2 regions of the Streptomyces sp. NPDC059037 genome follow, and region 2 is predicted to be linked to the other one. Evidence: riboswitches for the same ligand, from Rfam matches in the RefSeq annotation. Region 2 holds a riboswitch; the other holds the start of a gene.
What was found. Region 2 has a riboswitch for cobalamin ahead of metE (5-methyltetrahydropteroyltriglutamate--homocysteine S-methyltransferase). Riboswitches for the same ligand answer to the same signal wherever they lie in the genome.

Region 1 (8,505 bases), on a different contig from region 2:
CCTCCATGAGGTGATTCGGGGCGGGACGTGGGGCGTCGGAACTCATCCGTCCCCCTCCAGCTCACCCTCAAGTTCGAGGTACGTGGCCCGCAGCCGCTCCAGCGTCTGTGCGTCCGGCTCCGCCCAAAGACCCCGCTCGGCGGCTTCGAGCAGCCGCTCCGAAATCCCGCGCAGGGCCCAGGGGTTGGACTTCTGCATGAACTCCCGGTTCTCGGGATCGAAGACGTACTCGGCGGAGAGCTTCTCGTACATCCAGTCGTCGACCACGCCCGCGGTCGCGTCGTACCCGAAGAGATAGTCCACGGTGGCGGCCATCTCGAAGGCGCCCTTGTAGCCGTGCCTGCGCATCGCCGCCATCCACCGGGGGTTGACGACGCGGGCCCGGAAGACCCGGTGGGTCTCCTCGCCCAGGGTGCGCGTCTTCACCTGGTCGGGCGTGGCGGAGTCCCCGACGTACGCCTCGGGGGATTCGCCGGTCAGGTGCCGCACCATGGCGACCATGCCGCCGTGGTACTGGAAGTAGTCGTCGGCGTCGACCAGGTCGTGCTCGCGGGTGTCGACGTTCTTCGCCGCGACCGCGATCCGCCGGAACGCCGTCTCCATGTCGCCGCGCGCGGCCTTGCCGTCGAGACCGCGCCCGTACGCATAACCGCCCCACACCGCGTACACCTCGGCGAGGTCGGCGTCGCTGCGCCAGTTGCGCGCGTCGATCAGCGGAAGGAGACCCGCCCCGTAGGCGCCGGGCTTGGACCCGAAGATCCGGGACGTGGCACGCCGCCGGTCGCCGTGCCCGGCGGTGTCCTCGTCCGCGTGGGCGCGTACGTAATTGGATTCCGGGGCCTCGTCCAGCTCGGCCACGGCCCGTACCGCGTCGTCGATCAGGCCGACGACGTGCGGGAACGCGTCGCGGAAGAACCCGGAGATGCGCACCGTCACATCGATGCGCGGCCGCCCGAGCTCCGCCACCGGCACGATCTCGAAGCCGGTCACACGGCGCGACGCGTCGTCCCACACGGGGCGGCAGCCGAGCAGCGCCAGGATCTCCGCGATGTCATCGCCCTGCGTACGCATCGCCGACGTGCCCCACACGGTCAGACCCACGGACTTCGGGTACTCGCCCGTGTCCGCCAGATACCGCGCGATCAGCGAATCCGCGAGGGACTGGCCGACCTCCCAGGACAGCCGCGAGGGGATGGCCTTGGGGTCGACCGAGTAGAAGTTGCGTCCGGTCGGCAGCACGTTCACGAGCCCGCGCGTCGGCGACCCGGAAGGACCGGCGGGAACGTAACCGCCGTCGAGCGCCCGCAGGATGTGCCCGATCTCGTCGGTCGTCCGCGCGAGGCGGGGCACGACCTCCTCGCAGGCGAAGCCCAACACGGCGACGGCGGGCGGCAGTTCGACACCCACCACGTCCCGCACCAGCTCCCGCACGGCCGTGAGCTCCCAGCCGCGCTCCTCCATGCCCTCGGCGAGCCGCCGGCACAGCTGCTCCAGGAGGTCGAGCGCGTCGGCGCCGGTCCGGGCGGGCCCCTCGACCAGCGAGGTCAGGCCGTCCGCGACCTTCACCGCCGCGCCCGGCTCGGCGAGCAGCTCCTTCTCGCTGAGCCCGAAGTGCTCGGCGAGACAGGCCCGCAGACCGGGCAGCGCGTTCGCCTGACCGCCCCACACCTGCGAGGCCCGCAGCACGGCGAGCACCAGATTGACGCGCGCCTCGCCCTCGGGGCCGCCGCCGAGGATGTGCAGACCGTCGCGGATCTGCACGTCCTTGATCTCGCAGAGATAGCCGTCGATGTGCATGACGAACTCGTCGAACTCGCCGTCGTCGGGCTGCTCGTCGACATGCAGGTCGTGGTGGAGCTCGGCGGCCTTCACCAGCGTCCAGATCTGCGCGCGTACGGCGGGGGCCTTCGTCGGGTCCAGGTCGCTGACGAGCGCGTACTCGTCGAGCAGCTGCTCCAGCTTCGCCAGATCGCCGTACGTGTCCGCGCGCGCCATCGGCGGCACCAGGTGGTCCACCACCGTCGCGTGCCCGCGCCGCTTGGCCTGGGTGCCCTCGCCCGGGTCGTTCACGATGAACGGGTAGATCAGCGGCAGCTCGCCGAGCACCGCGTCCGGGGCGCAACTCCCGCTCAGGCCAAGGCCCTTGCCCGGCAGCCACTCCATCGTGCCGTGCTTGCCCATGTGCACGACCGCGTCGGCGCCGAAGGACAGCTCCAGCCAGCGGTAGGCCGCCATGTAGTGGTGCGAGGGCGGCATGTCCGGGTCGTGGTAGATCGCGATCGGGTTCTCGCCGAAGCCGCGCGGCGGCTGGATCATCACGACGACGTTCCCGAACTGCAGGGAGGCGAGCACGATGTCGTCGCCGTCCACGTACAGGCTGCCGGGCGGCTCGCCCCATGCCTCCAGCATGCCGTCGCGCAGCTCGGGGGCCAGCTTGTCGAACCAGGCCTGGTAGTCGGCGAGCGGCACGCGCGCGGGCGCGGCGGCCAGCTGCTCCTCGGTGAGCCACTCGACGTCGTGGCCACCGGCGTTGATCAGCCGGTGGATCAGCTCGTCGCCGTTGTCCGGGTGGCCCTCGACGACGTACCCGGCATCGCGCAGCGAGTCGAGCACGCGCACCGCCGACGCGGGCGTGTCGAGCCCGACGGCGTTGCCGACACGTGAGTGCTTGGTGGGATAGGCCGTGAAGACGAGCGCTAGCTTCTTCTCGGCGTTCGGCTTGTGCTTCAACTGGGCGTGGCGCAGGGCGATTCCGGCGACCCGGGCGGCGCGCTCGGGGTCGGCGACGTACACCGGTACGTCGTCGGGGCCCTGCTCCTTGAAGGAGAACGGCACGGTGATGACACGCCCGTCGAACTCCGGGATCGCCACCTGCATCGCGGCGTCCATGGGGGAGAGCGCGGCATCCGACGCGTCCCACGTGGCCCGCGACGAGGTGAGGCAAAGTCCTTGCAGCACAGGGATGTTGAGGTCGGCGAGCGCGCCGATGTCCCAGGCCTCCTCGTCCCCGCCCGCGCTCGCGCCCGACGCGTGCGTGCCGCCCGCCGCGAGGACGGTGGCGACAAGGGCGTCGGCCTGCCCGAGGATCTCGTACAGGCCCGCGTCCGCGCCGCGCAGCGAACCGCAGTACACGGCAAGGGCGTTGGCGCCCCGCGCCTCGATCGCGTCGCACAGCGTGTCCACGAAGCCGGTGTTCCCGGACAGCTGGTGCGCCCGGTAGAAGAGCACACCGACGGTGGGCCGGCCCTCGACGTACTCCCGCACGCCGTGCACCCCGTACTCGGGCATCTTCTGCGGCTCGGCACTCTGCCGCTCATGCGTGTCGGCGGCCGACGCCCGGCCGCGACCCGCCGCGAGGACGTCCTCCTTGAGGAAGCGCACCAGCTCGCGCAGATTGCCCGTGCCGCCCTCGACGAGATACCGCAGCGCCTCGGCCACGGACCCCGCGTGCACGGTCGACTCGGCCATCAGCTCCGCGTCCGGCACGGCCTCGCCGCCGAGCAGCACCGTCGGGATCCCCGCGGCCTTCAGCGCCGCGAGCCCGTCCTCCCACGCCCGCTTGCCGCCGAGCAGGCGTACGACGGCGATGTCGGCACCCTCGATGAGCGCGGGCAGCTCTTCCCGCACGTCGACCCGGGTCGGGTTGCCGATGCGGTACCCGGCACCCGAGGCACGGGCGGCAAGCAAGTCCGTGTCGGCGGTGGACAGAAGCAGGACGGTCATGAGGGTGCCCCCGGTGCGATGAAGGGGAGACCGGACGGTGTGCCGGTCTCGATCAGGCTGAGCAGCGCGTCCGTGTCCGCGTGTTCTTCGATCAGGTCTCCGAGCAGGTCGAGCTGCTCCTCGCGCAGTGCGCCGAAGCTGGTGTCGGGCGCGGGCACGAAACGGCGCCCCGCGGCGCGCGCGACCTCCGTGAGAAAGCGCCGCCGGAACGCGTCGCTCTCAAGCGAGCCGTGCCAGTGCGTGCCCCACACCTCGCCGACGCGGCAGCCGTCCAAGAAGGGCTCCCCGCCCAGGACTTGGGCGACGCCGTGATGGATCTCGTACCCCTCGACGGGTTCGCCCAGGGCCTCGCCGACCGGCCGGGCGAGGGTCTTCTCGCGGGCGAACCGCACGCGCACGGGCAGCAGCCCGAGCCCGTCCACGGCCCCCGCGCGCGACTCCACGTCGTCCTCGATGTGCTCGCCGAGCACCTGGAAGCCGCCGCAGATCCCGAGCACGGGACGCCCCTCGGCCGCACGCCGCGCGATGGCGTCGGCAAGGCCGCGCTCACGCAGCCACTCCAGGGCACGCACGGTCCCGCGCGTCCCCGGCACGATCACGAGATCGGCGTCGACGAGTTCCTCGGCCCGGTCCACGAACCGCACGACGACACCGGGTTCGGCGGCGAGCGCGTCCACGTCCGTGAAGTTCGACATCAGCGGTACGGCACAGACGGCGACCCGCAGCACGTCCTCGCCGACCGGGGGAGCGACGACGGACTCCCGCACGGCACCCCGCAGGGACACCCGCAGCCCGTCCTCCTCGTCGATGCCGAGCCCGTGCTGGAACGGCAGCACACCGAACGTGCGCCGCCCGGTGAGTCCTTGCAGCATGTCGAGCCCGGGTTCGAGCAGCGACACATCGCCCCGGAACTTGTTGACGAGATACCCGGCGACCAGCTCCTGGTCCTGGGCACTGAGCAGCGCGGTGGTCCCGAAGAAGGAGGCGAAGACGCCACCACGATCAATGTCACCCACGACAACGACGGGGAAGCGGGCAGCCCGAGCGATCCCCATGTTCACGATGTCGGTGCGCCGCAGATTGATCTCGGCGGGACTGCCCGCGCCTTCGCAGATCACGGCGTCATAGCTGCCCCGAAGTTCCTCAAGACATCCCACGACGGTGGAAAGGAGCGCCTCCTGCCGCCCACCGTGATAGCCCCGAGCACTCATCTCTCCGACAGGCTTCCCCATGAGCACCACCTGGCTGCTGCGGTCGCTGCCCGGCTTGAGCAGCACGGGGTTCATCAGCGCGCTCGGCTCGACGCGGGCGGCCTGCGCCTGCATGGCCTGCGCCCGCCCGATCTCGGCGCCTTCGCGCGTGACGAAGGAGTTGAGCGACATGTTCTGCGCCTTGAACGGCGCGACGGAAACCCCTTTGCGAGCCAGCCACCGACAGATCCCGGCGGTGACAACGCTCTTCCCGGCGTCAGAGGTGGTCCCGGCAACCAGTAGTCCGCCACTCACGTATGTCTCCCTTGCTGTGGGCAGGCGTTCCGCAGGGCGGAACGGGTGGGCACAGCCCCAGCTGCCGAGCTCCGATTCCCCCGAGCGGCCATGGCAACCCCCAACGCCAGCAAGCCAACCCGCCGAGACAGCCGCACAGCCCGCTCGATGTCAGCCACGGCAACGTCCCGCCCACCCCCGTTGAGAACAGGCCGATGCTCAACCCGCCCCCCGTACGAGAGAGTCCCCCCGAGCCGCACCCCCAACGCCCCCGCGAAGGCCGCCTCCACAGGCCCCGCATTGGGACTCGGATGCTTGGCGGCATCGTCACGCCAGGCCCGCAGCGCTCCGGAGGGCGAATCCCCAGCAGCAGCCGCCAGCAGGGCGGTAAGCCGGGCTCCCGGCCACCCCAGGACGTCATCGAGCCGAGCGGACGCCCACCCGTACCGGAGGTACCTCGCGGACTTGTGCCCCACCATCGCGTCCAACGTGTTCACGGCCCGAAACCCGACAAGCCCCGGAACGCCAGCCAAGGCCCCCCACACCAGCGCCCCCACGACGGCGTCGGACGTGTTCTCGGCGACGGACTCGACGACGGCCCGCGCGATGCCATCGGCATCCAGCGCCTGCGGATCCCGCCCGCACAGATGCGGCAGCCGCTCCCGCGCCACCTCGACGTCCCCCGCGGCGAGCGCCCCGCCGATGGCCCGCGCCTCACGCCCGAGCGAGGTCCCGCCGACCACGGCCCAGGTCGCGGCGGCGGTCAGCGCGACCGACCCGGCGCGCGAGTGGCGACGTACAAGAGAAGAGGCAAGGGCGGCGGCACCCGCCGCCCCGCCGGCGCACACCACGGCATGCAGCGCACCCCACCCGCGGTGGTCCCGCCACAGGACACGCTCGACGGCACCCGCCGCACGCCCGAACGCGGCGACCGGATGCCCGCGGCGAGGATCACCGAGAAGCAGATCACCGAGGAGCCCGGCGGCGGCGCCGTACGCGAAGTCGCGATCGGCACACATGGGTTCAGCCGACCGTTACGTGAAGGGGAGCGACGGGCCCGGCCTGGACGGGCGGGGGCACAGGAACCGGCAACGGGCGGCCGCGCATGGCGATATGTCCTCACTCAGGGTGTCCGCGCCCTGGTTCGACGTGATCGGCGGGCGAGAGTTCCTGGCTCACGGGGAGTCGTCTCCCCGGTGACAGTGGCGGGACCGCGCCGGATTCGCACCGGCTTCCTCTTCTGCCGCCGTAATGGCTCCGGCAGTCCACCACGCCCCGCGAACGCCCGTCAACTCGCCTTTGACCTGCGACGGGAGAGTGTGCCAAGGCCCACATACGAAGGTGGGGCGCAAGGCGCCGAAGCGTCCTGCACCCCACCTTGAACTCCGTCGTCAGGCGACGAACTCCGGCCGTCAAGCGACGATCAGATAGATCCCGTACGCCACCGCGGCCGTGCACAGCGCGAAGCACAGGTAGGCGCCCGCGCGCGCCGCCACCGCGTTGCCGCCAGCGGCGGAAGTGGCGCCGGAGGTGGCCGCCTCGTGCTTGGAGAGGCCGACGATGCCGAGGGTGAACAGGCCCACCAGGGCCACCGTCACCGCGAGGCTGACTCCGAAGACGGAGCCGAGAGCTGCCCAGTCGATGTCCATGCTGATCTGTCCTTACACCGTGGCGGGCCGGGCGGGATCCGCCACGGAGCCGGTCGGGGCCGGGATGGTGGCCTTGACGTGGTCGTCGTCGGCGGCCGTCGCGGCGGCGCCGGTGGGCGGCGGCGTGACGGCGGCGATCGCGGTGGTCACGACGCCCGCCGGCTCCGCGTCGGAGCCGCCGATCTCGTCGTCCGCGACGTTCGTGTGGTCGACGGCGTTGCGCCGCGAGAGCACCCAGATGACGGCCGAGCCGCCGACCAGGAGCGCCGCGGTCGCCGCGATGCCCCAGGGGCCCTGCTTGGTGAGGAACTCGGCGCCCGCGCCGACCAGGCCGGCGGCCGGGAGCGTCAGACCCCAGGCGACGAACATCCGGGTCGCCGTGGACCAGCGGACCACACCGCCCTTGCGGCCCAGGCCCGCGCCCATCACGGCGCCGGAGCAGGACTGCGTGGTGGAGAGCGAGAAGCCGATGTGCGACGAGGCGAGGATGACCGTCGCGGCGCTGGTCTGGGCGGCGAAGCCCTGCTGCGGCTGGAGGTCGGTGAGGCCCTTGCCCATGGTGCGGATGATGCGCCAGCCGCCCAGGTAGGTGCCGAGCGCGATGGCCACACCGGCCGAGACGATGACCCACATCGGGGGGTTCGCGCCGGGGTTGAGGACGCCGCCGGTGACCAGGGCGAGCGTGATGATGCCCATGGTCTTCTGCGCGTCGTTCGTGCCGTGCGCCAGCGAGACGAGGCCGGCGGAGGCGATCTGGCCCGCGCGGTAGCCCTTGGCGGTCGCCTTGGTGTCGGTGTTGCGGCCGATCCGGTACGTCAGGCGCGTGGCCGCCATCGCGGCGAGACCCGCCACGAGCGGCGCGGCGAGGGCCGGGATCAGGATCTTGGTGACGACGGTGCCGCCGTTGATCGACGACCAGCCCATCGACATGACGGCGGCGCCGATGAGGCCGCCGAAGAGTGCGTGGGAGGAACTGGAGGGCAGGCCCACCAGCCAGGTCAGCAGATTCCAGAGGATCGCGCCCACCAGGGCCGCGAATATGACCTCTGTCTTCAGTCCGTCCTCGTTGACGATGCCGCCAGAGATCGTCTTGGCGACTTCGACGGAGAGGAAAGCTCCGACGAGGTTCAGCACGGCGGACATGGCCACCGCCGTCTTGGGCTTGAGAGCGCCGGTCGAGATGGTGGTAGCCATCGCGTTGGCTGTGTCGTGGAAACCGTTCGTGAAATCGAACACGAGAGCGGTAACGATCACGATCCCGAGGAGAAGCGTGATGTGTTCCATTTACCCAGGCTTCTGTTGGACGTCAGTGGCATGTGGAACGTAGGCAACCTGAGTGAACGGAAAGTGAACTGGGCCGGGCCATGCGGTGACTCGAACGGAAGTGCCGCCGCTCCGCTTGCGTCGCAACCGTGACGGAGATCGTCCGGAGCGGCGGCACGAGGCCCGGAATCCGGGCTTCCAAGGGCTCTTGGCTACCCTCGGGCGAACCTCTTCAACTGGTTCATCGAGCCGTTGAAGAGATTCTGATCACCCGGCAGCCTGCCGCTGTTGTCGTACTGCCAGATGGTCAAGTACGACCACCCCTTGGGCAGCGTCCCCGACGTCGACGACCAGCGCGCGAGCCACAGTGCGTGATTCGCCCCGAA
Region 2 (6,314 bases):
CGGCGAGGGGCTGGTCGTCGCGGACGAAGGACCAGGCGAGCATGGTGACCGGGCCGGTGAGCATGCCCTTGACCGGCTGCCGTGTGAGCGACTGGGCGTACGCGGTCCAGCGCACCGTCATCGGCTCGGGGCGGGAGATGTCGCCGGCCAGGATCGGCGGACGGACATAGCGCGTCCCGTAGGACTGGACCCAGCCGTGCTGCGTGGCGAGATATCCGGTGAGCCGCTCGGCGAAGTACTGCACCATGTCGTTGCGTTCGGGCTCGCCGTGCACCAGGACGTCGATGCCGGTCTTCTCCTGGAAGGAGATGACCTCGCGGATCTCGGCCTCGATGCGCTCCTCGTACGTGGCCGCGCCGATGCGGCCGGCGCGCAGGTCGGCGCGGGCGGTGCGCAGTTCGCCGGTCTGCGGGAAGGAGCCGATGGACGTCGTCGGCAACAGCGGAAGGCGCAGCCGTTCGCGCTGGGCGGCGACCCGCTCGGCGTACGTCTGGGAACGGCGGGTGTCCGCGTCGGTGACGGCCGCGGCGCGGGCGCGCACCACCGGGTCGCGGGTGAGCGAGGAACTGGCGCGCGAAGCCAAGTCGGCGCGATTCGCGGCGAGTCGGGCGGCAATGGCCCCGGTTCCTTCCCCCAGGCCACGGGCGAGGGTGGCGATCTCGCCGGTCTTCTGCCGGGCGAAGGCCAGCCAGCGGGCGATCTGCGGATCAAGCCCCTTCTCGGCGTCGGCGTCCAGCGGGACGTGCAGCAGGGAGCAGGAGGCGGCCACGTCGACGCGCCCGGCGAGCCCGAGCAACGTACCGAGCACGGCCAGGGACTTCCCCAGGTCGTTGATCCACACATTGCGGCCGTCGACGACGCCGGCGACAAGACGCTTGCCGGGCAGACCGCCGACGGCGGCGAGATCGTCGAGATTGGCGGCGGCGGGCCCGGTGAAGTCGATGGCGAGGCCGTCGACGGGAGCCTTCGCGAGGACGGGCAGGGCCTCTCCGAGCCGGTCGAAATAGGAGGCGACGAGCAGTCGGGGCCGGTCGGTGAGCGCGCCGAGATGGCGGTAGGCCCGGGCGACGGCGTTCAGTTCGGCCGGGCTGCGGTCCTGCACCAGGGCGGGCTCGTCCAGCTGAACCCACTCGGCGCCCGCGGCCCGCAGATCGGCGAGGACCTCGGCGTACACCGGAAGCAGCCGGTCGAGGAGCGTCAGCGGCTCGAAGTCCGGGGCGACGCCGGGGGCGGGCTTGGCGAGCAGCAGATAGGTGACGGGACCGACGAGGACGGGCCGCCCGGTGTGCCCGAGCGCGACGGCCTCGGCCAGCTCGGCGACCTGCTTGCGCGAGTCGGCGCCGAACACGACATCGGGCCCCAACTCGGGCACGAGATAGTGGTAGTTGGTGTCGAACCACTTGGTCATCTCAAGGGGCGCCACGTCCTGGGTGCCGCGTGCCATGGCGAAGTACCCGTCGAGCGGATCGGCTTCGACGGCGGCACGATGACGGTCCGGGACGGCGCCCACCATGACGCTGGTGTCCAGGACATGGTCGTAGTACGAGAAGTCCCCGGTCGGCACTTCGTGAATCCCGGCGTCGACGAGCTGCCGCCAGTTGTCGCGGCGCAACTCGGCGGCGGTCCGGCGCAGTTCGTCCGCGCCGACCCGCCCCTTCCAGTACCCCTCGATGGCCTTCTTCAGTTCCCGGTCGGCGCCTTGCCGGGGATAGCCGTACACGGTGGCCTCGGCAGTGCGGGCCGCGGATGTGCCGGTGGATGTGTCGGTGGATGCGGCGGTCACGGAACTCTCCTTCGCGAGTACTCGTCCTGATTCCCGGGACGGGACGAGGGCGCGAAGAAAGGGCGAGGAAGCCGAGCCCCTGGCATGGGATTGCCCCTGGGTGGGGATGCTCGCTTCCGCCGCCGACCCGCCCTCGAGGTCACCGAGATGCCGTGCGCTCCTTCGCGCACGGGCAGTGGCAGGTCTTCGGACTCACGGGCCCGCCGAGCCCTCCCGAAGGAGGACGAGGCACCTACTGGCCGTCGCTTCCCGGATCCGCAGGCGAATCCAGTGCGTATGACGGCGGTCGTTCCCGCTCACCGCTGCGGGGCAGTCCCGGATTCCCACCGGGTTCCCTCTTACGACGCGCCTGCCTGGCGGACAGGGCGAACCAGCTGCGTGGGGCAGCCTATACGTACGTGGTCACTTGCTGGAGGTGCCGTCCGTTCCCCCGAGATCGTCACGGCCCAAGTGCTCGCCCGGTGTCGCAAGCGTCTCGACCGCGTCCGCGGTGACCACCGCGCCGGTGGACTTCTTGCCGCGCCGCAGCCTGCCTTCCAGCCAGCTCGCGAAGGATGTGAGCGCGAAGTTCAGTACGACGAAGATCACCGAGACCACGGTGAAGCTGGCGATGGTGTTGGCGCCGTAGTTCGCGCTCATCGGGCGGACCGACGCGAGGAGTTCGGAGAACCCGATCAGCGCGCCGCCCAGCGCGGTGTCCTTCACGATGACCACCAGCTGGCTGACGATCGCCGGGAGCATCGCGGTGACCGACTGCGGCAGCAGCACGTGGCGCATGACCTGGTTCTTGCGCATGCCGATCGCCTTGGCCGCGTCGGTCTGGCCGCGGGGCAGGGACAGGATTCCGGCTCGTACGATCTCCGCGAGTACGGAGGCGTTGTAGAGGACGAGACCGGTGACGACGGCGTAGAGCGGCCGGCTGGCGGGGCTGATGTCGGTGTACTCGGAGTACGCCGCGTTCGCGAAGAGCATCAGGATCAGCACCGGGATGGCGCGGAAGAACTCCACGACGGTGCCCGCCGCGCCCCGCACCCACCAGTGGTCCGAGAGCCGGGCGATGCCGAACAGCGCCCCGAGCGGCAGCGCGATGACCATGGACAGTGCAGCGGCGATGAGCGTGTTCTTGAGCCCCGGCAGGATGTACGTCTCCCAGGCCCGGGAGTCCGTGAAGAAGGGCCGCCATTTGACCCACTCGAGCTGGTTCTTGTCGGCGAGGCTCTGGACCACCCACCAGATCAGGGCGGCGAGTGCGATCAGGAACACCACCGTGAGCAGCACATTGCGCCGCTTGGCGCGCGGCCCCGGGGCGTCGTACAGGACGTTCTGCGCACTCATCGCCTCACCGACACCTTCTTGCTCACCCAGCCGAGGAACAGCCCGGTCGGGAGGGTGAGGCAGATGAATCCGAACGCGAAGATGGCGGAGATGAGGATGAGTTGAGCCTCGTTCTCGATCATCTCCCGCATCAGCGCCGCCGCCTCGGCGACGCCGATCGCGGCGGCCACCGTGGTGTTCTTGGTCAGGGCGATCAGTACGTTCGCCAGTGGGCCCACCACGGAACGGAAGGCCTGCGGAAGAACGATGAGCCTCAGCACCTGGGGGAAGTTCAGGCCGATGGCACGCGCCGCCTCCGTCTGGCCCATGGGCACCGTGTTGATGCCGGACCGCAGCGCCTCACAGACGAACGACGCGGTGTAGACGATCAGACCGAGCACGGCGAGCCGGAAGTTGATCGTCGTGAAGTCGTCGGCGCCGAGGGTGACGCCGAGCGTCTGGAACAGGCCCAGCGAGGTGAAGACGATGATCACGGTGAGCGGGATGTTCCGGACCACGTTGACGTAGGCGGTGCCGAAGCCACGCATCAGCGGCACGGGACTGACGCGCATGGCGGCCAGCACCGTTCCCCAGATCAGGGCACCGATGGCGGAGTAGAAGGTGAGCTGCACCGTCACCCAGAAGGCAGCCAGCAGGTCGTAGCCTTCGAGAAAGTCGAACACGGTCTCCCGGCCTTCCGCGTACGTGAAGGGGCGACGCGCGCCGCCGCGAGGACGGCGCGCCTCGGGTCACCCGCCTCAGCTGACGATGACGCCGATCTTCGGTGCGGGCTCGTTCTTGTAGTTGGCCGGGCCGAAGTTCTTCTTGACGGCGTCGTCCCAGGCGCCGTCCTTGACCATCTTCTCCAGGGCGGTGTTGATCTGCGCCTTGAGATCGCTGCCCTTCTCTACGCCGATGCCGTAGTTCTCGTTGCTCAGCTTGAATCCGCCGAGCTTGAACTTGCCCTTGAACTCGGGCTGCGCGGCATAACCGGCGAGGATCGAGTCATCGGTGGTCAGGGCGTCGATGACCTTGTTCTCCAGGCCGGTCAGGCACTCCGAGTAGCCGCCGTACTCCTGCAGCTGGGCCTGCGGCGCGATCTTGTCCTTGACGTTCTGCGCGGATGTGGAGCCCGTGACCGAGCAGAGCTTCTTGTTGTTGAGGTCCGCGGGCTTCGTGATGGAGTCGTCGTCCGCCCGGATCAGGACGTCCTGGTGTGCCAGGAGGTAGGGGCCTGCGAAGTCGACCTTCTTCTCGCGCTCGGGGTTGATCGAGTACGAGGCGGCGATGAAGTCGACGTCACCGCGCTCGAGCAGCGTCTCGCGGTCGGCGCTCTTGGCTTCCTTCCACTCGATGTCGCCGGGGTCGTGTCCCAGCTCCTTGGCGACGTAGGTGGCCACGTCGACGTCGAAGCCCGTGTACTTGCCGTCCGGCGTCTTCAGGCCGATGCCCGGCTGGTCGAACTTGATGCCGATGGTGATCTTCTTGCCGTCCGAGCTCGTGTCGCCGCCGCCGTCGTCGTCCGAACTGCAGCCGGCGGCGGTCAGGGACAGCACGAGCGCAGCGGCGGCCGTGACAGTGACCTTGTGAAGCTTCATGGTGATCATTCCTAGTGCTCAAGGCCCCCCGGATCAGTGGTGCAGGATCTTCGAAAGGAAGTCCTTGGCCCGCTCGCTGCTCGGGTTGCTGAAGAACTGCGCGGGGGTCGTCTCTTCCACGATGCGGCCATCCGCCATGAACACCACACGGTTGGCGGCCGAACGGGCGAACCCCATCTCGTGGGTGACGACGACCATGGTCATTCCGTCATGGGCGAGCTGCTGCATCACCTCGAGCACCTCGTTGATCATCTCGGGGTCGAGCGCGGAGGTCGGCTCGTCGAAGAGCATGATCTTCGGGTCCATGGCCAGCGCTCTGGCGATCGCGACGCGCTGCTGCTGGCCACCGGAGAGCTGCGCGGGGTACTTCTCCGCCTGGGAGCCGACGCCCACCCGGTCGAGCAGTTGACGCGCCCGGTCCTCGGCTGCCTTCTTGTCCTTCTTACGCACCTTGACCTGGCCGAGCGTCACGTTGTGCAGCACGGTTTTGTGCGCGAAGAGGTTGAAGGACTGGAAGACCATGCCCACATCGGCCCGCAACGCGGCCAGCTCACGGCCTTCGTCGGGCAGGGGCTTTCCATCGATGACGATCTCACCCGAATCGATGGTCTCCAGGCGATTGATGGCACGGCACAGCGTGGATTTCCCGCCCCCGGACGGCCCGATGACGACGACAACCTCGCCACGGGCAATGGTCAGGTCGATGCTCTGGAGGACATGCAGCTCGCCGAAGTGTTTGTTGACGCCGCTCAGCACAACCAGATCGCCTGTGGCCGGGGTGGGAATTTCATTGGTCACGGCTACTCCGCTCATCGGCTTTCATACTCCGTCTTCCAGGAGGAAGCCGCACGCCGAGAGCGGCGCAAGGTAGAAAATGCAGGTCAGGCCCCCTTTGCCGCCGGTTCAATGATCGCCACGCACATCGTCGGCCACCTGGAGCGGCCGCGTCACATCCGCGGCCTCCTCCAGAACCGCACGCAGCCGCACACCCCCGACACCAGCTGCTCTGCTTCAGCGACACCGGCTTCACCGACGACCTGCGAGAAACCGCTGGTCACACCTCGACGGCACTACTGCGGCCGTCCAGTTTCATCCCGCCTCCGCGAGCGAAGACACGGGACGCGTCGCCGTGAGTGACGCCGAATCGCTCAGGCAGTTCCTTCGTATGAGTTCCTCGAACTTGGCGGCCCCAGAGTTTCCCGAGAGGCCCCCTCTCGTTGATCCGGGAGAACGAGGACCGGATTTCCTGGAAAGGAACACGATGAAGAAACTTAAGGCTGCTGCCGTTGCCGCCGGCTCCCTTGCCATTGCCGGCGCTGCTGTTCCCGCCTCCGCGGTGGACCTGCCGGCGCACGGCCTCCTCGACAACGGTAAGACGGTCGCCAGCAGCCTCCCCAACGCCGCCAAGCTGCCGACCGGTTACGTGGGCAACAACGTGAAGAGCACGGCGGACAAGGTAAAGACCGTCGCGAAGGAGTCGGGGGTGGTCAAGACCCCAGTCTTCGGTGGCACCCTGCCGAACCCCATCGACGGAAAGCTGCTCGGGGGACTTCCGCTCGACAAGTGAGTTCGCCGCTCACCGGCTCAATGCTCGGCTCGGGGGGGGGGGGCGGGGTGTG

Region 1: it holds a riboswitch for cobalamin, as region 2 does, so the genes downstream of both, ACFWY6_RS07180 (cobalamin biosynthesis protein) here and metE (5-methyltetrahydropteroyltriglutamate--homocysteine S-methyltransferase) in region 2, are expected to answer to the same signal.

Annotation. Positions count from the first base shown of each region.
Region 1 covers NZ_JBHYIG010000021.1:7,765-16,269, reverse strand. Annotated here, with positions in the region: gene cobN (cobaltochelatase subunit CobN) at 43-3,723, opposite strand; gene ACFWY6_RS07185 (cobyric acid synthase) at 3,720-5,228, opposite strand; gene ACFWY6_RS07180 (cobalamin biosynthesis protein) at 5,225-6,226, opposite strand; cobalamin riboswitch at 6,351-6,489, opposite strand; gene ACFWY6_RS07175 (hypothetical protein) at 6,620-6,856, opposite strand; gene ACFWY6_RS07170 (anion permease) at 6,869-8,140, opposite strand; gene ACFWY6_RS07165 (lysozyme) at 8,332-8,505, opposite strand, start outside.
Region 2 covers NZ_JBHYIG010000093.1:11,198-17,511, forward strand. Annotated here, with positions in the region: gene metE (5-methyltetrahydropteroyltriglutamate--homocysteine S-methyltransferase) at 1-1,783, opposite strand, end outside; cobalamin riboswitch at 1,960-2,156, opposite strand; gene ACFWY6_RS20460 (amino acid ABC transporter permease) at 2,186-3,118, opposite strand; gene ACFWY6_RS20465 (amino acid ABC transporter permease) at 3,115-3,780, opposite strand; gene ACFWY6_RS20470 (transporter substrate-binding domain-containing protein) at 3,856-4,695, opposite strand; gene ACFWY6_RS20475 (amino acid ABC transporter ATP-binding protein) at 4,729-5,508, opposite strand; gene ACFWY6_RS20480 (hypothetical protein) at 5,957-6,262, shown strand.